Regions from separate parts of the Shewanella sp. SP2S2-6 genome, predicted to be linked through region 2. Evidence: riboswitches for the same ligand, from Rfam matches in the RefSeq annotation. Region 2 holds a riboswitch; the other holds the start of a gene.
The links. A riboswitch is a leader RNA that binds a small molecule or an ion and turns the genes downstream of it on or off. The one in region 2 is predicted to bind thiamine pyrophosphate.
Positions count from the first base shown of each region.

Region 1: linked by a shared signal. The riboswitch ahead of thiC (phosphomethylpyrimidine synthase ThiC) and the one ahead of Q4Q57_RS14185 (TonB-dependent receptor domain-containing protein) in region 2 are both predicted to bind thiamine pyrophosphate.

Region 1 covers NZ_JAUOEQ010000013.1:77,884-88,710, reverse strand. Annotated here, with positions in the region: gene Q4Q57_RS11215 (putative metalloprotease CJM1_0395 family protein) at 1-871, opposite strand, end outside; gene Q4Q57_RS11210 (chemotaxis protein) at 877-1,140, opposite strand; gene thiH (2-iminoacetate synthase ThiH) at 1,243-2,358, opposite strand; gene Q4Q57_RS11200 (thiazole synthase) at 2,355-3,119, opposite strand; gene thiS (sulfur carrier protein ThiS) at 3,121-3,324, opposite strand; gene Q4Q57_RS11190 (HesA/MoeB/ThiF family protein) at 3,341-4,252, opposite strand; gene Q4Q57_RS11185 (bifunctional hydroxymethylpyrimidine kinase/phosphomethylpyrimidine kinase) at 4,245-6,182, opposite strand; gene thiC (phosphomethylpyrimidine synthase ThiC) at 6,185-8,290, opposite strand; TPP riboswitch at 8,493-8,591, opposite strand; gene Q4Q57_RS11175 (hypothetical protein) at 8,759-10,090, opposite strand; gene trhA (PAQR family membrane homeostasis protein TrhA) at 10,597-10,827, shown strand, end outside.
Region 2 covers NZ_JAUOEQ010000020.1:56,896-67,722, reverse strand. Annotated here, with positions in the region: gene Q4Q57_RS14225 (2OG-Fe(II) oxygenase) at 268-891, opposite strand; gene Q4Q57_RS14220 (GNAT family N-acetyltransferase) at 1,085-1,582, opposite strand; gene Q4Q57_RS14215 (NAD(P)H nitroreductase) at 1,638-2,186, opposite strand; gene Q4Q57_RS14210 (DoxX family protein) at 2,323-2,916, opposite strand; gene Q4Q57_RS14205 (DUF6279 family lipoprotein) at 2,987-3,859, opposite strand; gene Q4Q57_RS14200 (aminoglycoside phosphotransferase family protein) at 4,005-5,213, opposite strand; gene pnuC (nicotinamide riboside transporter PnuC) at 5,213-5,866, opposite strand; gene Q4Q57_RS14190 (hypothetical protein) at 5,913-6,173, opposite strand; gene Q4Q57_RS14185 (TonB-dependent receptor domain-containing protein) at 6,280-8,475, opposite strand; TPP riboswitch at 8,530-8,655, opposite strand; gene Q4Q57_RS14180 (Crp/Fnr family transcriptional regulator) at 8,853-9,533, shown strand; gene tsgA (MFS transporter TsgA) at 9,601-10,776, opposite strand; gene deoD (purine-nucleoside phosphorylase) at 10,827-10,827, opposite strand, start outside.

The sequences.
Region 1 (10,827 bases), on a different contig from region 2:
TTATTGGAAAAGCACTGCCCGTATTCGTTGGATTAAAAGCGGAAGGCTCTGTGCCAGTCGTATTAATTGATGAACTCGTAGGCGTAAAAATATCAGCGGCAATACTGCTCGTGACACTAAGACTTGGGCTAGTTGCCGTTAAGGCGTTTGCCCCAAGGCTACTTCCTGTAGCACTCGTGATTGATGACAATGCAGGAGTCGACACAGGTGTGGCAATTTGTCCCCCGCGTACACCAGAAATGGACCTTGGCCCCGTTAACAAGCTAAAACTGGCATCCGCATGCAAACTTGCCCGATCTTTTAACCCATTAACTTGAGGAGCATTGGCTTCAGGAAGAGTAATCTGCGGCCTTGATTCAGCAAAAGGATTGGCCTTTAGTGCTTGACTTGCGCCATTGAACGCTGGTGGTAGTACAGGCGTAACATCCGCAATTGCAAGCGGCGCTTTTAAAGCATCAATACCTGCGACATTTGAACTTATGGGTGTCGCGGTATTTGTATCGCTGAATAAAGGCGTTGATGATATAGCTGCAGGCATTGCAGAAAATGTTTGAGCGCTCGATTGCAATGAACTAGCTGCCGAAGAACTCGCGTTAAAAGATACATTCGGTGATGAGTGGAGAGATTGAGAAACGTAAGTTACTAATGGAGCAATAGCCGAAGCTTTAACCGGAGCGGTTGAGGTTCCAGTAAAATGTGGTTCATAGGCACCACTCGCTTCAAATTTTGCGGAGCCTGCAGTGTGAGCGCTGGCTCCTTGATAAGTGCTATTAGCGTGAATCTGGCTTAGATTCGAGCTTAGCGTCTTATCATGTGCCGAAAATGAAGAGGATGACGCTCCAACCTGAGGTGATAGCGCCACAACCGACATGATATTTACACCTTAATGTTAATGATCGAACCTATCGTTTCTGAATCAGTTTCAATCACCTCTGTAGAGGCTTCACCTTGTCTTAATGACTCATTTGCCGCCAATAATGCCGAGGTTTTATCGGGCTGGGCAACATCTCTGGCAGGCTCTGCCGGAGATGCACTTTGCGTCGGTGTCGGTTTAGCCACATCTATTGTTGCTTGAGTGAGCCCAGATTGCGCACTTTGCAAGCCTTGCAGACCGGATGAATAAGCAGATTGGATTTGCATAACGGTATTCCTGCATGCTGTGATTAATGGGTCAATTATTGACCAGCAACGTGCAAAAGTACAGATTTTATCCGCATTCTCAGCATTTATTTACGGCCAGATTTATCCTGTGATCCAATTAGCTTCCCAATCCTTAAATACGGGATTAAAACCCTGCCGTTGCATCTGTTCGATAACTTGCTCGACACTGCGATCATCGCTTATCTCAAATTGATCGAGTTGACTGTCAGGCGCTTGATAGCCTCCCGGTTGTGTCGAACTGCCCGCACTGATTTGAGTGATCCCAAGTGGCAAAAGATTATCCCTCAGCTCAGGACTTTCCCTTGTCGACATGCTGATATCAAGCTGTTGATTAAAAAGTCTAAATGCACAAATCATTTGCACTAAACCTAGATCCGATAGCATGACTTTTGGGGTGTTCCCGCCAGTACAAGGTCGTAACCTTGGTAGCGAAATACTAAAGCGGGTGCGCCAATAGCGTCGCTCTAAATAGTCGAGATGATATCCCATCATTAACCCATCTAAACGCCAATCATCCAGCCCCAGTAATACCCCAAGACCAATTTTATCAACGCCCGCCGCCGCAACTCTGTCAGGTGTTGCTAAACGATAGGCAAAATCCATTTTTTTCCCCCTGGAATGGTGACTAGCATAAGTCTCGGGTTGATATGTCTCTTGATAAATCATCACAGCATCTAAACCTAGCGCGACTAACTGGCAATAATGGTCCTCACTCATGGGTTGAACCTCCATCGCCACATGGCTAAATTGCTGCTTTATCAGCGGCAACATTTGCTTGAAATAATCGATACCAACCTTAGTTTCATGCTCACCTGACACCAGTAAAATAGAATCAAAACCTCTGCCTTTGATAATGGCTATTTCAGCCATCAACTCCCGTTCATTCAAGGTTTTGCGTTTGAGTTTGTTACTCATGCTAAAACCACAGTAATCACACTCATTAGCGCACAGATTCGAGACGTATAGCGGTAAATACATGCCCAGATTCGCGCCAAATCGCTGCCGCGTAAGCGCCGCTGAACGTTGTGCCATGGTTTCGATATAAGGTTCAGCCGCAGGTGATAACAAGGCCAGTAAGCTACGTAAATCCCCTGCTGGACTCACTAACGCCCGCTCAACATCCTGGGCAGTGCAAGAATACAAATCGAGTAACAGTTTATCCCGTGGGATCTTGGCAAATTCCGCTACAAAACTCATTGGTTTAAAAATCCCGTCAGAGGACTGGTATGTACCGCGCCCGTTTGTACTCGGCCAAGCCCAGCTTCAAAGGCCCGTCTACCGCATTGCACCGCCTCTTTAAAGCACTCGGCCATCACTATCGGCGACGCACTGCTGGCGATGGCGGTGTTAACGAGCACCGCATCGGCGCCCAGCTCCATTGTCCGTGCAGCCTGCGAAGGTGCGCCAATGCCGGCATCGATCACCACAGGCACCTGCGCCTGCTCTATGATGATTTTTAAAAAGCTTTCAGTGACTAAACCTTGATTACTGCCAATCGGACTCGCCAGTGGCATCACCGCAGCGCAGCCTACCTCTTCCAAGCGGCGACAGAGCACAGGATCGGCATGCACGTAGGGCATCACGATAAAGCCTTTCTCACAGAGGATTCTAGCCGCCTCTAAGGTTTCTATCGCATCGGGCATTAGGTACTTAGGATCCGGGTGGATTTCGAGCTTAATCCAATGAGTTCCCAGCATTTCACGGGCAAGCTCAGCCGCAAACACCGCTTCCTTGGCGTTTCTCGCCCCCGAAGTGTTAGGCAATAGCCGTACACCCGCTTGGCGTAACGGCGTGAGTAAATCATCAAGCCCCATTTTAAAATCAATTCTTTTCATCGCAACTGTCACTAACTGCGATTTTGAAGCAGTTATCGCCTCAAGCATCACTTGGCTATTGCTGAATTTCCCCGTTCCGGTAAATAACCGTGATTCAAACTCCACATCGGCAATCGTTAACATACTAGCCTCCAGCTACAGCTGAAAAAAGTTCTAATTTATCTTCATGTTGGCAGAGAATCGATTGCCAGCGATTACGCGGAACCACCTCTGCATTCAACACGATAGCGACCGAATCGAGGGCTATATCTTGCGCGAGGATCACAGCCGCGAGTGAAGTCGGTTCTGATAACGACTGGGGGACATTATTTATGTGAATTAAAATCATATCAAACCTCCATACTTTATAGTTTGCTGGGCTTATCGGATGATGAACAAACCTCTTTTGGACCACATACGTCACAATGGGGATCCCGCGTTAATGTCGCCGCTGTCCATGAAAGTGATTTAGCGTCGAAGCGCCAAAAACGCCCAAACAAGGCACTTTTAGATTCATCACAACTATCCATACTCAGCAAGAGTTGCATGGCCATCAAAGATTGCATTGACGCCATCACGCCCACGCTCGGCCCGAGTACGCCTTGGGTACTACAGCTCTGCGACACTCTCGTCAGTGCGGGGAAAATACAGTGATAACAACCACCAGAGGGGAACCGAATTTGGTCGACTGCAAACAATTGACCGCTAAATGCTGCGATTGACGCACTGACTAAAGGTAAAGCCGCTTCGATACAGCGGCGATTAATGGCTTGGCGAGTCGCAAAGTTATCGGTGCAGTCAAGCACAAGTACTCTTTTACCCTGTTGTTTCGCCTCTAGAATATCAGCGAAGTGATGAGCCGCAGTTTCTGTATTAAATGCTGTTTCATGGGCAGTCACAGTGCACTGTGGCGCTAAGCCATTAAGCTTTTGCTTAGCAACTCGCGCCTTATTAAGTCCAATATCAGCATCGTTGAATAACAATTGTCTTGGCAGATTCGATACTTCAACCTTATCCATGTCGATTAAGGTCAAGCAACCAATACCTGCGCGAGCCAGATACTGCGCCGCCAATTGCCCTAAACCGCCAAGACCGATAATAACAACGCTGGCGTCGACCAATTGCAATTGCCCAGCCTCACCGACTTCAGGCAATAAGACTTGCCGAGAATAACGCATAAAATCGGCATCACTGAGTGTATGGCCGCAGTGTTCATTGTCGCTGTGTATATGACCGCAAAGAACCTCTGCGTGAGCAAGCGGTGGGTTTTTACTCATGCTTAGCACCCAACTCATGGTTTACAGCCAGTTCTTCAGACAAGCTACATTGCTCCCAAGCTTGGCTCAGCTCTGCAAACGCGGCTAACGGATCCTTAGCTTTCGTTATTGCGCGCACCACAGCAATATTGCCAACCCCTGTGGCTTTCACCTTTGCCAGATTTGTTAAGTCAATACCGCCAATGGCGACCAAGGGATAATGATCTTGGAGTAACGCCACATAGTGTTTAAGTTTTGCGAGCCCTTGGGGCGCCGAAGGCATTTGCTTCGTTGTGGTTGGGAATATATGCCCAAGCGCTATGTAGGATGGCGAGTATTGGTGCGCCAATAGCAACTCGAAATAACTGTGGCTCGATATGCCTAGCGCGAGCCCCGCGGCTTGAATGGCCGCTAAGTCGGTAACGGCGAGATCTTCTTGGCCTAAATGTACCCCAAAGGCATGGTATTTTATCGCTAACTGCCAGTGATCATTGATAAAAAGCTGCGCATTAAAATGCTTACCTAAGGCAATGGCCGTTTGAATTTGTGCTTCTAATTCGGAGCCAATTAACTCAGGTTCGCCTGACTCACATCTACTTAGCGCTGATTTACCTAAATCAGATTCGGCTAACTCTGCAGTAGTTAACTCGCTGATGTCGGTTTTTATCCGTAACTGCAGGGTTTTAACGCCCGCAGCTAACAAACTCTCCAGCATGGTTAAGTCACTCACCACAGGGTAAACACCAAGATCGGCATCGAGCACTTTAAAACCGTGGGATAAAATATTTTGAGGTAGCGTCGAGGCTATTCTTACCTGAGCGGTTGCCTGATCTGTTGCGGATAAAACTGTTGCAACTAAATCATTAAAAACATCAAGGTGTTGGTTGAGTTGATGACTAATAAAATTGCCATCACACAGATTTATCTTGGCATAGCGGGACAAGTTATTAGGCCAACCCGTACGGGCCAACGGCCCTGGACCTTGCCCTAAACCAATCGCCGCGCTTAAACCTTTACTCACATAGGCTTTGGCAACAACCACCGCATCTTGCAATACAAAACCTTGCGCTAACACGGCGGCAATGGCCGATGACAAAGTGCAGCCGCTACCATGATTATGGCGGGTATTAACCCGTTGGCAGGCTAACCAGAAACGCCCATTTTGATGTAGTTTAGAGCTCGCGCGCACTTGACGACAAACTAGATAATCCTCGGCAAGCTCAAGGTCCCAGCCGTTGCTATCAAGAGCGATAACATGAGCGTTAGCCTGAGTTTGAGCATAAGTGTTATCGTGAGTTTGAGCATGAGTATCATCAAGAATGTCAGTGCTGCCAAAGCTCACATCGCCACCTTTGGCGAGCACACTGCAATCAAGGCTCTGGGATAAAGCCAGTGCCGCGGCAGCGAATTGCGCTTTCGTTGAAACATCACTGTGAGTTAACCGCCCAAGTTCAAGCACATTGGGCGTGATAAGTTCGATTAAACCTTTGAAAGGCTTAAAATCTAAGGCTGATTTGGCCGCACTTTTTATATCCTGACAGTTATCTACTGCTAATGCATCACCACAACTGGCGACCATCACAGGATCGACAATCACAGGCACTGATGGATAGTGGATTTTAAAACTCGCGATCCAATCTGCCAGCAATGCCACTTGAGTTTGATCTGCCAGTAAGCCGATTTTAATTGCTTTGGGTGGCAAGTCGGAAAGTAAAGTAGTCAGCTGAGCCATTAACATCGCCGCTGATACGGGCTCGACTAAAGTGACCGCCACTGAGCTTTGCGCCGTCACTGTGGTGATCACGCTGCAACCGTGACAGCCCAAATCTTGAATTGTCGCCAAGTCCGCCTGAATACCGGCACCGCCGCCACTGTCTGAACCAGCTATGGTCCAGACAAACGCGGGACGCTCGGTATTAATGGGCGCATTATCCCCATGAATACCCAACATAATTAGGCTTCCTCAGCTTCGGCGACAAGCTTGTCTTTCACGTGATAGATCTCGGCGCCCGAGGCAGCAAATTGTGCCGATTTTAGCGCCATTGCCGCTTCCAACTCCTGCGGCGTCTTGACTGTGACTTGCATGGCTTGGTCAGCAGCTTCAACTTGATCCGCCTTCGCTTGTGCCGCCTCTAAGCCAGCGGCATAGGCGCGCACATCTTGGGTGATTTTCATCGAACAAAATTTAGGGCCGCACATAGAGCAAAAATGCGCGACTTTAGCGGATTCCTGCGGTAAAGATTCATCGTGATAAGCACGTGCGGTTTCAGGATCGAGTCCTAAGTTATATTGATCTTCCCAGCGGAATTCGAACCGCGCCTTTGCCAGCGCATTATCACGTATTTGCGCACTCGGATGACCTTTCGCCACATCGGCGGCGTGGGCGGCAATCTTATAAGCAATCAAACCTTGCTTAACATCTTGTTTATTCGGTAATCCTAAGTGTTCTTTTGGCGTGACATAACACAACATAGCGCAGCCGTACCAAGCAATCATGGCCGCGCCTATGCCGGAGGTGAAATGATCATACCCAGGTGCGATATCGGTGATTTGTGGGCCAAGCGTGTAAAACGGCGCTTCATCGCAGTGAGCTAACTGCTTGTCCATGTTCTCTTTAATGAGCTGCATCGGGATATGTCCCGGCCCTTCGATAATGGTTTGTACGTCGTATTCCCACGCGATTTTGACTAGCTCACCTAAGGTTTCAAGCTCTGCAAACTGGGCAGCATCATTAGCGTCGGCAATCGAGCCTGGACGCATACCATCACCTAAAGACAGGGATACATCGTAGGCGACGCAAAGCTCACAGATCTCACGAAAATGGCTGTAGAGGAAGTTTTCCTTGTGGTGACTCAGGCACCATTTGGCCATGATTGAACCGCCGCGGGAAACGATCCCGGTAACGCGTTTAGCCGTCATCGGTACATAACGAAGTAACACACCAGCATGAATCGTAAAGTAATCAACACCTTGCTCCGCTTGTTCAATCAAGGTATCGCGGAACACTTCCCAGGTTAAATCTTCTGCCACGCCGTTCACTTTCTCCAGCGCTTGATAAATCGGCACTGTGCCAATGGGCACTGGCGAGTTGCGGATGATCCACTCGCGGGTCTCGTGAATATAACGACCCGTGGATAAATCCATAACCGTATCTGCACCCCAACGGGTTGACCAGACGAGCTTTTCCACTTCTTCCTCGATGGATGACGTCACCGCAGAATTACCAATATTGGCATTCACTTTCACCAAAAAGTTACGCCCAATGATCATAGGTTCGGCTTCGGGATGGTTAATATTCAGCGGAATAATCGCGCGGCCACGGGCGACTTCAGCGCGGACAAATTCGGCGGTAATCGGTTCGCCGACTAAGGCACCAAAAGCTTCGCCCTTGGCTTTACGATTGAGGATTTCATCCTGTACTTCGGCAAGTGCCATGTTCTCGCGGATCGCCACATATTCCATTTCGGGCGTGATAATCCCTTGACGGGCATAGTGTAATTGGCTGACTCGTTTGCCCTGCAGCGCTCTGCGTGGGCGGACAATGGCACTCGAACCCGCCTCAAAACGCAGATGGTCTAAACCATCATCGGCGAGTCTTTGTTGGGTAAAATCTGAGGTCGCGCAGGGTAATTGCTCTGTATCGTTGCGGGCTAGGATCCAGTTTTGTCTTAATTTACCAAGGCCTAGACGCACATTGATGTCTGCCTCAGGATCGGAATAAGGTCCGGCGCAATCGTACACGCGGATTGGCGGATTTTTTTCCATGATAGGCGCATCATCAGTACCGCCTACAAGCGTGTCAGTCTGCAGGATTTGCCGCATGCCAACGCGAATATCGGCACTGGAACCTTCGAGGTAAATCTTTTGTGAATTAGGATGTTGCAGCGGCGCTAACGTATCGATAAAGGCTTGGGCCTGCGCGCGGGTTTCGCGGCGACTCGGCGCCTTCGGCACGATTGATTGACTAGACTCAGTCGATTTATTAGGGATTGTCGATTCTGGCGCAGTGATTTCTATCGCATTGGCAGCTACAGCTGGGTTTTGGTTTGAACTGGACATAAGCAATCTCACGTTAAAAAATGGAGTTGCTTGTCTGGAGAATTGAGTTGTTGATAGCTGGACATGGCAATCAATTTTTGTGGCCAACACTGGCTTCAAAAATTGAGTTACCCTGCTCAATAACAATTAAATCTAAACATTAAGGCTTAAAACATTGCTGAGTAAACAGGTGTTTAAAGCCGTCTATTTTTGCGATTTAATGTGTGTTATTACGCTTGTTTCCTTCGCAGGTTTTAACCTGATCAGGTTCAACGGATCCCGAATAAACGGTCTCAGCCAAGAGGCACTCCGACAAGATGAGTGCGCAGTATAGACAGAAGCGGCAGCAACAAACAAGGAAAAAAGTAATTAAAAACCTTAACTACCAATCCAAAATAAAGATTCATAATTCATTGTTTTTAATTGATTAAATAAAATGAAACTAAAAAAGCTATAATTAGCATGAAAATAGATCATAAAAAAAAGTCACTATTTATGGGGTTTGAGCATCATTTTGTTTAATCGAGATTGAATGGCATCATCAATAGCTTGATTGATTTTTTTGCCACTGCAGTCAAATGGAAAGCCTAAATTTTCGGCGTAAGGATTAACTTGAGTGCCGACTTGTACCACGCGATAACAAGTATCCCCTTTACGCACAATACGATTTGGATCTAAGGGTAAATCTAGACTCGTTGTGCCACCGAAATCATCGGCGTTAGGGACAAATAACACTTCCATCTCAGGGCTCATTTCACTCATATTCGATTTCCGGGTGAATTTATCGGCCTGTTCAATGACGAGATCATCGAGCGCTTGCTCGCGCTGACGTTCAAAATATTGCTGGGTGAATAAACTCATGCTTGAGCTTGTCGCTATTGTGCTCTCACCTTCTGCTGCGGGCGAACTCTTAGCGCCGAGCAGCGGCTTAATTTCTGTAGCATCAAACATATTCGTTGGCTTTTTTGCCGTTGCTTCCACGGGCTGTACTTCACTTTGTACACTTGATTGAGATTGGCTTGATTGAGTGATGTCCGGTTTAACCGTATCTGGCTTCACTTTTCCCTGATCTACTTTTTCAGGCACGACCTTTTCAAATATTGGCATAGGCTTAACTTGAGTTGTAGGCGTGGGAACAATTGTAGGCGTAACAGAACTTTCCGCTTCAGTCTTATCCTCGGCCTTGCTCTCTGTTTCTAGCGCAGCGCTTTCAGCCTTCTCTACCGCGGGAGCATAAATAAAGTAAGCTTTAAGCGCCTTTACTTTAGGGCCCCGGCTTTCTGTTTCTGTTAATCCAAAGGGATTTAACTGTGGGCGCCACAAAATGCAGATAAGTAAAAATAAACACACATGCACTAAGATCACAAAAAATAACAGACTTAATCCTTTGAAATACGGCTGACGAGCACGCAAAACGGATCCTGTCCCCAATGAATGAGCACTGGTTTGTATTGTCCTAGGCAGTTCAGGTTTGGATTCAGATTCAGCAACCAATTTATCTTGATGTTGATCTTGATGTTCAGCATGGATTTCTTGCAGTACCAAATCTTGAGCCTGCTCATGATATATAGCTTGGGTGTCATGCTCAGTGACTAAAAAGCCTGCACCGCTATTGAACGCTAATGGCTCCGCATTAGTGGTAAAAACAGGCGTTTGAGCAGTATCCAGTTCACCGAGCTGATGATCAAAGGCGATAAAAGTCTCACCTTCTGGCGATGTGACCGAAAAAAGCAAAGCACTATCAGTATCATCTCCAATCGCTATTGCTGTAGGAGATACTGTCAATAAAGGCACGGCTTTGGGTTGACGTTGAAAAGGCAAAATCCATCCTTAGGTTTTGTGTAGTCTCAATTGATTTCGATGATGCTTAACGTGGAACAATTGCACTCAACTCCAATATCAATCCAATATCGTGTTGCTGAATATTGAAAGAGAATTATCCAATGATTGCATTTACTTGCGAGTGCTCAACGCAGATTAGAGGAGGCAAACAGGGTAAAGTTCAACGCGAATGCAACACGTTACAAGCGCAGTGCTTACGCTAATGCTTGATAAGACACTTGTCAGTCGAGACAAATAAGGCTGGGAATTGAGCTCACTATCGCGCTAAATTGAAAGGAAATGGCTTGTTAACTCTTACGTCTTGAAGCGGATAACATCATCAATGCGATACGCTGACGGGAATACAAGACGGCGTTAAAAATCTAAAGGGCGAAAACAATAGAAGCCAGCTACACATTTAAGCTTACAGTTGTACGCTTAAATATGGTGATTTATTTTCCTAACTGATAGACTCAGTCATTATCGTTTGCGAGTGTGTATCTACCATGTCGAGTCAAAGTGTTATCGAACAACAAAACCCAGCTAAAATCCCTGCTAATTCTGGGCCGTATAGTATTAAAGAAGAGATAGCTAATAGTGTATCCCATGGCTTAGGCGTCATCGCAGGCATAGTGGCATTGGTACTGATGTTACTCAAAGGGCAAGATCATCTAACGCCAATTCAACTAACAGGCGTTGCCATTTATGGTACGAGCATCATAGTGCTTTTTCTATGC
Region 2 (10,827 bases):
ACCCTATTTTCAGCATGATTGGACAAATTTGTCCTATTGTCGACGGCTTAGATTACCTAAAGCTTAAGAGTGTAAAAAATTTGAGAAATGAGTGAATGGCAGTTAAATCCGCTTGGAGTCAATACTGCTATCACAGAATACGTCGCGAAATGAGATAAGCAATCGGGGCCAATAACAGCAAACACCTAAATCTGCGTTCAGTATTTAAGCGTTTGCTATCCGTTGAAGCTAGCCACCATAGTTAGAGGCAAAAGTTAAAATCTAAAGTTAAAAGCCATGCACACTGTTACTGACCCTAAACCAACCCGCAATACTATTGCGCTGGGCTAAGGTTTTAGTCACTTCATGGGGAAATCGCTCACTGAGAAAAATCACAAAATGACCCATTTTAGGTGCGATGCGTTCAATCTCAATATCAGCTTCATCATAGATAATCAACTCGCCACAATCAGCCGCTTTCCAGTCAGGATTTAAGAAAAACACTGTGGTTAAGATACGGTTTTGACTGCCTTTTAGCGCATCGACATGCTTTTTATAAAATGCCCCAGGCTGATATACCGCATAGTGACTTTCATAGTCGAATAACCCCATAAACAAACGACGATTTAAGCCATTTTTGAGTTGCGTCATCAGTTCAAGATATTGGGCATCAGGCTCGTTGTGCTCTTCTAGCCATTGTATTCTGTCGCGGCGAATGTCGGGGTTTAATTGCTGCTCTGCGCCACGACCAATGGACGCAGCTTTTAGCTCATGTGCTTGCGTTGATTGAATTTTTTCCAATAGCACTTGGCTTATATTGTTTGGAACTAAGTCAGGTAAAAAGATATAGCCTTTGTCTACTAAGGCATCAGCGATCACGTCCAGCATTGCTTCACTTAATTGCGAAACCATTATGCTACATCCAATAAAAGGGCTACGCTTTTGCTGTACTCAAGGGCTCAAGGAGGGATTAAATGAGCCTGATTTTCGAGGGGCGTCGATACGAGATATGATTGCCATATCTCAACAGTAAATTTTCAGAATTCTAGAGTAAAGAACGCCGAATTACAATAAAATAAAAATCACTATAAACAACAGCTTAAATTCAACTAAACAGTTCAACTGGCTCATCATCTGGGCTAAGCTGCACACACTGCTCAAACTGTAATCCCAGTTTGTTCAGCAATGCCTTTGACGCGCCATTATGGGCGCTCACAATCGCCACAATACGCTCGATACCTAAACTTTTGCCTAAATCAAAAGCGGCTTTCGCGGCTTCGAATGCGTAACCCTTACCCCAATATTGCGGCAAAAAAGCATAGCCTATGTCGACATTATCAAGCGTCGGCCGTTTGATTAAACCGCAAATTCCTATGGTGAATCCGTTCTCCGCAAGCACCACGGCATAAAAGCCAAAACCACATTCGGCATAACTTTTCATTGGTCCATTGAGGATATAATCCTTGGCCTGCACAAGCGTGCGTACTCCCCTGTCCCCTATATTCTCAATAAAGCCTTGGCTATTGAGCAACACTAGCATAAATGAAGCATCGGCTGGGGTTAACTGCCGCAGGATTAATCTCGGAGTACGCGCCACTTGCATAGGATTTCTCCACTAAAAATAGACAATGTTTATAAAAATATAGTCATAAGCTTTTTCATAAATAACGGACGTATTGGCTGCCGTCCTTTTGCGGTTTTTGGGGTGCCACAACCGCTGGCGTACCGACATACAAAAAGCCGACAATTTGGTCGTGTGGTTCAAGGCCTAAGGCGGCATTCACATTAGCATCGAAGGCAAAATCGCCCGTGCGCCATACCGCGCCTATCCCTAAGGCAAAAGCCGCTTGTTGCATCGCCATCGTTGCGCAGCCCGCTGCAATTTGTTGTTCAAGTACAGGCACTTTAGGGTGTTGCTGCGTTTTTGCAACGACAGTGATCACCATAGGCGCACGCATTGGCATACCCTTGGCTTTATTAACGAAATCCTCGTCGGCGCCGCTGGCTTTAGCCGCCTCAACAAAGATATCGGCTAAGGTGTTTAACCCTTGATCTGTGGCAATAATAAATTCCCATGGGGCTAATGCACCATGATCTGGCACACGAATGGCAGCATCTAAGATGATTTTTAATTGACTCGCATCGGGAGCGGGAGCGATTAATCGCGGGGTCGATTGACGGGTGAGCAAAAGTTCAATAGCGTCCAAGTTCTTATCCTAGTTCGATATAAATTGCGTTCAAGCATAGCAAATTGCAGGCAAAGAGGCATAAAAAAATCCCACCACATGGATGGGATTTAACGCTTTGATTGCGCTTGAAAATCGAGGGCTCTTTATAAAAGGCTTACTTAACCCCGCAACGCTTAGCGATGAAATAATCTAGGCTAGTGTAACGGCCGCCGCCTAAGGTAAAGAGTGCCAACAACATAATGAAATAAGTGGCCGCAAACTCAATACCATTATTAAGCACAGCTAAGTTACCTGAGCTGGTCAGCCAGTCGTAATTACCATGCTCCTGCAATATTTCTTTAGCTTTCGCCAGTTTATCCCCTGCTTCAAGCACTCTGTCGTTGGCTAGCCAAGAACTGCCATCGGCAATCGCTAACCAGCCATTTTGCCAATGCACGGTGAATGCAGCCACCAACATAGTGACCATCAAAGGGATAGAAATCAGCCGAGTCGCAAGCCCAAGCAGTAACAAGATAGCGCCAAAGAACTCGGTTCCCGCCGCCAGTCCTGCCATTACCGCCGGCATTGGCAGGCCTAAACCCCAATCGGGATTGGCAAACCAAGCCACCGTATCGTCAAAGTGAGCGAGCTTGTTATAACCCGCTTGCATCAACACGGGCGCAAGGTAAATCCTGAGGGCTAATGGCGCTACGCCATCGAAATAGCGACTCATATTGAGCAATTTTTGGTAAAGGGATGCAAGTGGCATAGTGTCTCTCTTTGACTAATTTATTGGCATGCAGGAATAGACCCTAGCAAGCCCATTAATCTTTCATGGCCTAGGCTTTTTTTGCACTTGTCTCTTTTTCAATGGCTTCTTGATTAAGCTCGGTGAGATCTTGAATGAGTCCGCCCAACTTTTTATAAAAGTGCTTCGACTGCTTATCCGATAGGCTCGCGTTCATTGCTAGCAGTAAGGTTCCAAATGCCTCAGTATTTTTACGCAAAAACACTTTATGTTGTTCAGACTTAAGCTCATCGGGCTGCGTCATTAGCAAGGTCAAACGCTCGGTTAATAGCGCTTTATCGGCGCGCTGGCCAAGGGCGACCTCAAACTGACGTAACCATTCGTGGCGATACTCGAGCCACATATCTAAGGTGGATAAACGCTGTTGATTATACTGATGAATAAGCTCTTTTTGTTCAGCACTCACGCTGCCAAGCCAGTCATCAAATTGCTCTTGAAGGTTTTCATCGGCCTCTTTTTGTAACTGCGTTGGGTTTTTGCCGGCAAACTCTTTGACAAGCTCCTGCTCATCTTCCCGTAATTTGGCGAGGATTTGCTTCACCTGTTCATCGGACAAGGACATTATGATGGGCAGTAATTCTGGCAAGGCAAACTCAAACAAACGAAACCAATGCCGCTTAGCTATCTCCACATGCTCGGCCCATAATACTGGTGTTAAGGTATTGGTTTTGATGAGGCTTTCGACTTCGGTTAATTGCACCACATAGTGGGACAATTCTTTGGATTGATGCCACAGGACAAATTTTTCAATGAGGGCGTCAAATGCCTTTTGCTGCGATTTATCTAAAGTAACGTAATCCTCTTGCTCCCAACCGATGGCCCAATCGAGGAAATGGTAACTGAATTTAGTGGAACAGGCGCTTAAGCCTAAGAGACACACAAGTAGCATCACGCCTTTTTTCATTCTGAATCATCCATCCTAGAACTGTTGCTAATATGACGCTTGAGCCTATATAAAGTTGCCTCTTATATCAAACAAGTTTGTCTAATAAAGGTTTTCAATATGTTAATACTTTGCCTACTTTATGATTCCAATCGAACAGCCATCCTTATGATGCTTGGGTGATGAGCGGCCAAAAACAATCAAACCATGCGAGATAGTCGGCGCTACGACTGGGCTCCGTTTGCGCCGCCATCAATAATGCCCAGTAACAGGCAAATACCCAGTACATGTCAATGGCGGCGGGCACGGCCTCTGCGGCGTTTATTGAAACATAAGGGTGTTCACTCAGATACTGCGTCACTAACTCGTTTTGCTGGGCAGGCGTTAACGCATGGGTCGCTAACACTACGGCTAACTCACACAGGGGATGCGACGCCGTCGCATACTCAAAATCGATACAATACAAACGATTATTTTTGAGTAGCAAGTTGTGGGGATTAAGATCGCGATGACAAAACTGCGGTTTAATTAAACAAGCCGCTAAGTTATCGCACCAATCTTTGATGGCGATTTGGATGTTAAGCAGTTTAGCCACACGCTCATTCCAATTGTGCATTGTGGTAAGAGATGCCTGATAAGCAAGCATCTGCTGGTGATATTCCTGCCATTGTTCAGTGATACTAATGGCATAAGGACCTGTGGGCAGTTCCCGCAATTGCAGCAATAATTCCAGCAGTAAGCGCGCAGTTGAGTTGGGATGCTTATCTTGCTGTATTAGCATCAACCTAGGCTCAGGACTTAAACAAGCTTGTGATGAAGAGCCGTGATGTAAAATGCCCAAAGACGACTGCCTCAGCACAAAATCAGCGGCACTGGTTTGGCGCTCTAATGCTGGCCAATGGATGAAGCGTTTACATTGAAAGCGTTCGCTATCAATCACATTGTGTTCAATTGCCGCACACTCTGCTGCGCTCGCTACTGCACTTTCGATAAAGTCATTCTCAATAAGGTCACTCTTAATAAAGTCACCCTCGATAAAGTCACTCTCAATAAGGTCACTTTCAATAAAATCGCTGAGATAATAGCGCTCATCTTCACTCACCCACAGCAGTTCAGGGGCAAGTTTAGCTTGGGCGAGTTGTTGCCAGTAAAAACGCTCCTGCTCGCGGGTGCAAAAACTATCCGCCGCATTGGCATTGCCCCGCAGCACATAACACCCTGTTGGCGTAGTGATCTTATAATTATGATTACTCAAGCCGCCCGAAAGCTCGCAAATACTCTGCACTTGCTCAAGCCCAGCTCGTTTGAGTATGGGCAAGAGTGTATTGAATGATTCGCCCGCTGAGTATGGCTTAGCAGCATTGACATCGAGCATTAACTGAGTAACTTCAAGGCATTGGCCTCACGGGCATCGGCTAACGCAGTGCGCCACAGGAAATACCCTACAACTGCAAGCCCTACATAGAGTACGAATAATAACGAGGTCAACATCAAGCCTTTACTGAGATAAAGGTAAATAGACACTATGTCGATAACGACCCAATAGAGCCAATTCTCAAGTACTTTCTTCGCCACTAAATAGGTCGTCATCACAGCAAAACAGGTCGTGGCCGCATCTAAATAGGGGAACGCGGCTTGGGTATACATCGCCATGCCGTGCCCGACAAAAAGCGAAATAACGCCTGTCACCGCGATCAACTTCAAGTGGGTTTTCAACGACCAAGTGGTCACTTTGACCCCTTGATGTTTATCGCCGCCTTGGGTCCAGAGCCAATATCCATAGAGCGCCATCGCCATATAATAGATATTCAGCACTGACTCCATCAGTAACGACACTTTCCAAAACAACACAGTGTAAATGGCGGTACTGGCAAAGGCCGCCGCCCAGCACCAGACGCTCGCCTTCATTGCCAGCAGTAGATATGCCATGGCCAGCAATACCGCTAAGGCTTCCCATGCGGTCATCACATGGACTTCACCAAAGACCGCATTCATACTCTCGACCAAGGTTAACCATAAATCTGTCATTGTGTTGTTCTCACTGCCGATTTATCGCGTATGTGACGCTAAAACATTATTCGCTGTGGGCTAAATTCAGCTCACCACCGATAAACTTACACACAAATACTGCCTTGCCCCACTTCTCATGGGCAGCTTGCATCTCGGTCGCCAGCATAGTCATCACATCTAAATAATCGCCGCACACTTGGGTTGCCATCGCATTGGTCACGCGCTCGATATTAGGATAGCTATCCACGCGACCAATGAACCACTTTATCGGATCGAGGTAGTTCTCATTGAAGGGATACATGCTAATTTCTGCGGTCAGTTTCATCTTAATTCCTTAAATTTGAGAGAAGCTATAGCCCTTACACCGGACTACAGCTTAGTCATAAGTTAACTCAAATGGCTCATAGTGACCTGAGCCATTATATGAGCTTTTACATAAACTTAACGTTAAAGGTGACGCCAATCTGACGCGGATCACCGTAACGAATATATTGCTTTTCTGCCCAGCCATTATCTGGCTCGTTACCGAAGTAGAAACCGCGCACACCGTATTCTTCATTGAACAAATTACGGCCCCATAAATAAGCCGACCATGCACTCGCCTCATAACCCACGCGGGCATTGACGATAGTGTAGGGTTCAGAACGGGATTCATTGCTGTCTGAATAGTAAAACTCGCTCTTACCGCTTAAGTTTAGGTTAGCAAACCAACCCGAATTGGCACGATAAGTCCCACCAAGGCTGTAGGTAAAGTGTGGTGAATGGGCCAGATCGCGGCCAGTTAAATCCACCTCAGTGCCATATTTGTCCTGATACTGATAATCGCCGTAGGCGGTTTCTAACCAACCTAAGCTTGAGTAAATTTGTAGATTATCCGTGGCATACCAGGTCGCATCTAACTCAGCACCATAGTTATTAGAACTGCCTGCGTTTTCGGTGAACAAAATAAAACGCTGCGGTTTATCAGGGTCTTGCTGGGATGCCGCCACCTGTTGATCTTGTCTGTCCATATAGAACAGCGCCAGATTAGTATCGATTAGCCCCGCTAGCCAATGGGATTTAAGGCCGATTTCATAGTTATAAAGCGTCTCAGTACTGAACTCTTTTTTATCGTTCAGTTCGACAGGCAAAGTCATGTTAAAACCGCCCGCCTTGTAACCGCGCGCGACACGGACATATGCGTTGTGTGAGTCATTCAGCACTTTACTCACTGCAATATGACCACCCCACATGGTTTCGCTCGGATCGAAATTATCGTTATTCGTATCTGAGTAATGGCTATTGCGGCGCTCTAAACGTAAACCCACAGATAAGGCATAATCTGAGCCCAGATCCGTATCGAGCTGACCAAACAAGGCATAGTTCGTCGCTTCATACTCAGAGTCTAAGACTTCATCCGGCCAAGTATTATATTCAGAATACAATTGGTTATCTTCTTTCAGATTCATGGCGTACACACCAAGCAACCAATCTGTGCTATCCGCAAAGATTCGGCCCTGCTCGGTAGAACTTAAGCGAAACTCTTGCGACACAGTTTTACGTTGGCCAGTTTTATCCCAAAAATAATCATATTGGCACGGCGCCAGATTGCCATCGTCATCACTGCATTGCTTAGAAGCCCAATACTCTGGGTTCGACCAATCGCCATCGTAACTGTAATGGTGATCGGTATTCGCAAAAGAGGTTAACGAGGTTAACTCAAAGGTTTCGGCACCAGAATAGGTCGCTTTAAAGCCTGCGCCTGTGGTGCGCTGGCTATCGACACCCGGTTGATCCGATGTCGTCTGGGTCGGTGAATTAGTTAAACTCCACACATCATAGCCATTATCAAAATCGGCGTGCAGCACAGTTAAATCAAACTGCAAATCGTCAGTCGCATACCAGCGCAGCTTAGCGCGGCCGCTGAACTCATCGCGGCCATTGGTATCGTCACGACCTAAATAGAGGTTGTCGTGGTAACCATTTTGTTGATGTTGCTGCAGTGACACGCGATAAAGCAGCTTGCCAGAATCCGTTAATGGGCCTGAACTGAAACCGCTAAACGTGCGTAAATCATCGTCGCCTAACGAGACTTCGCCGCCATGTTCAAACACATCGGTGGGATCGTTACTTTTCAGATAAATCAGTCCCGCTAAAGCATTGGCGCCATAGCGTGTGCCCTGCGGTCCACGCAGCACTTCGACTTGCTGTAGATCGTACATGCTCGACACCATGCCAATACCGGATAAATCGATATCATCAATGATGTAACCCACAGAAGAATTAGGCGCACCTTGGTATTGCTCTTGCTCACCTACACCGCGAATTTGAAAATATTTTGGCCGCGAACTTCCACCTGACCAGTTAAAGTTAGCAATAGAATTAAGCACATCCTCGAAATGCTGCGCGCTTTCATCTTGAATTTTTTGACTGTCGATAACGGTAATACTTGAAGGCATTTTTTCTAAGCTTGAACTGCGAAAATCCGCCGTAACTACCATGACTTCCATCTCAGTACTAGGATCGGGTTTATCGATAGCGTCGGTTTGTGCAAATGCAACAGTGCTCAGCGCGGCAGCAATGGCTAATGCCAGCGGCGCTCGGGTTAAAAACGGGGAATGACGGTTTGACGTTTTACGGTTTGACATAGGACCTCAAATATAATGTTTGAGATCCGGCAACGAATAAGCGATTCAGAAGTGTGCTGTTAATTGGCCCATTCCTACGCCGGTATTAGCCGGATCAGGTTCTAAGGGTTCGTCAGCTGACATCTCAGTTTGCAGTAATCAACGTAAATTCATTCGCTGCAAACACCCCTTGGCGGCGCCTAGTATACATGACGGAAATAAAAAGTGGGCACTCTTATCTCTGCGATTCAATTAAATGTCGCGAAAACCACGGCCCTTCAGTTCGTATGATGAAAATATCTTTAGTAGCCGCCTAAATCCTTTCGTCCATTTGACCGCCTATCATGATAATGCTATAGAAGGTCGCAATTTCGAAAACAGTAAGAGGATCATAGTCGATGCAGCTAAAACCTTTATCGAAAGGACGTTATAGCCAGCGATGGGAGCAAGACTATCCACTTATTGAAGCGGTTGTACTTAGCTGTATCAGCGAAATAAAAATGCTCAAAAAAGGCGCTCACCTCATGACGCAGGGGGAAGCGATGGCATCACTTGTATTGGTGAAGCAAGGTCGCGTATCACTCGGCCATACCGCGAGAAATGGTCGGTGTTTTCAATTAGGTACTATTGATTGTGATTCACAGCTGTTTGGCGAAATGGAGTTCTTCACCCAGTACCACTGTCAACTAGACATTATTGCCAGTGAACCCTTAGAAATCACGTTGATTAGCGCTGAAAAACTGCAACATTACCTCGGTCAACACCCTCAACTCGCGCTATTTTTCGCTAGTGCAATTGCGATTGACTACCAAGACACAGTGGATATTTTTACTCGGCGACTGCTCTATCCCATCAGTTATAACGTGGCATTTGATATTTACCATGAATACTTAAATGACTTGCCCGTAGATGGCTTTAGTAAACGCTATTTAGAGGCTGAACGATTTGGTACTACCGACCGAGTCTACCGTCGGGCACTACAAAATCTTGAGGAACGAGGCTTAATTGAGCGGAAAAAAGATGGCATTCGGATTTGTGATCTCAACGCACTCAAGAAATTTGTTGAAGCAGGCATATAATCGCTTTCAGCATAACCCACACTCGACTTAATTTAACAACCGAGTGTGGGATGGATGCACAGGTAAATTAACTTACCGATGGCGAGTGTTGTTCCATAGCCGATTTCATCCGACTTGAAACGATCAATAACATAAATATCGCTGCGTAAAGCAAAGGAATCACATACATCACTGTTTGTAATCCGATAATACGTTCAAAGAAAGAACTGATGGCTGGGCTAAACATCGCCCCTGCACTTCCGCTAATAAGAATATATGACACATTTTTGCTGCTGGCTTTTTTTACAAAAGACACGCCATAAGCAATAAATGCATTATAAAGCGCGGCACACACAAAACCGTAACCATAGGTTAAATAAGCTATCCAATTAAGATTATTGGTACTGACAATGGCAGAGGTGAGCACCATAGCTAAAGCAATAATACCAACTAAGAAATGGTGAATTTTTACACGAGTCACAATCACAGTCGAAATTAGGGCACCAATTAGCGCAGCGGACCAATACTGGGTAATAATATTACCCGCCTCTTCAAACGGAATATCAAATTTTTGTTTTACAAATAAAGGTGCCCAAGTTAAAAATGTATATAATGCGAGCATCCCTAAAAATAATCCAATACCCCCGCTAATAATTCCAAAATTCCACTCAGATTGTTGCTTATCTTCTGTTGAAGAAGACTGTTCACATATAGAAAAATTAGTGAATAATGTAATAATGACGGTACCTAACGCGACCAAACCTACAGCTAAATAGCTATAACTCCATGATAGTGAGCTTGTTAATGCATAAGTTGTTATCAATGGAAAAATAACACCTGCAATATTAAAAGTCGCATCCTGCACTACTAACATTGTGCTTTGTAATTTCTCTTGCCACACAGACACCACAATCGTACCAGCAATACATAGACCGATACCGCCACAAAAACCAATCAAGGTCATTGCCACCATCACAACTTGTAGGGAATTGGTTAGATGTAAAGCCAGAGCAGAAAGAGCAACCAGACTGTAACTTATCAAGGTCATTCTTTTGATACCCATTTTTTCAATAAAGAAAAATGCTGCAATCGTCCCCGCGAGTGCACCACCATTGAGCAATGAAAAGATTGATGCAACTTCGTTAACATTAGCAGCAAATTTCTCAGCTATGGGTTCAATCAACATCCCAAATTGGGTCGCAAAGCCCGCCATAATAAAATTGGCGAGAAAACTGATGGCTGTTAAAGTAATTTTATTATTCATTATGTCATTCCATAAGTGAAATGCTAAGGGTTCAAAGGATGGCTTTAAACC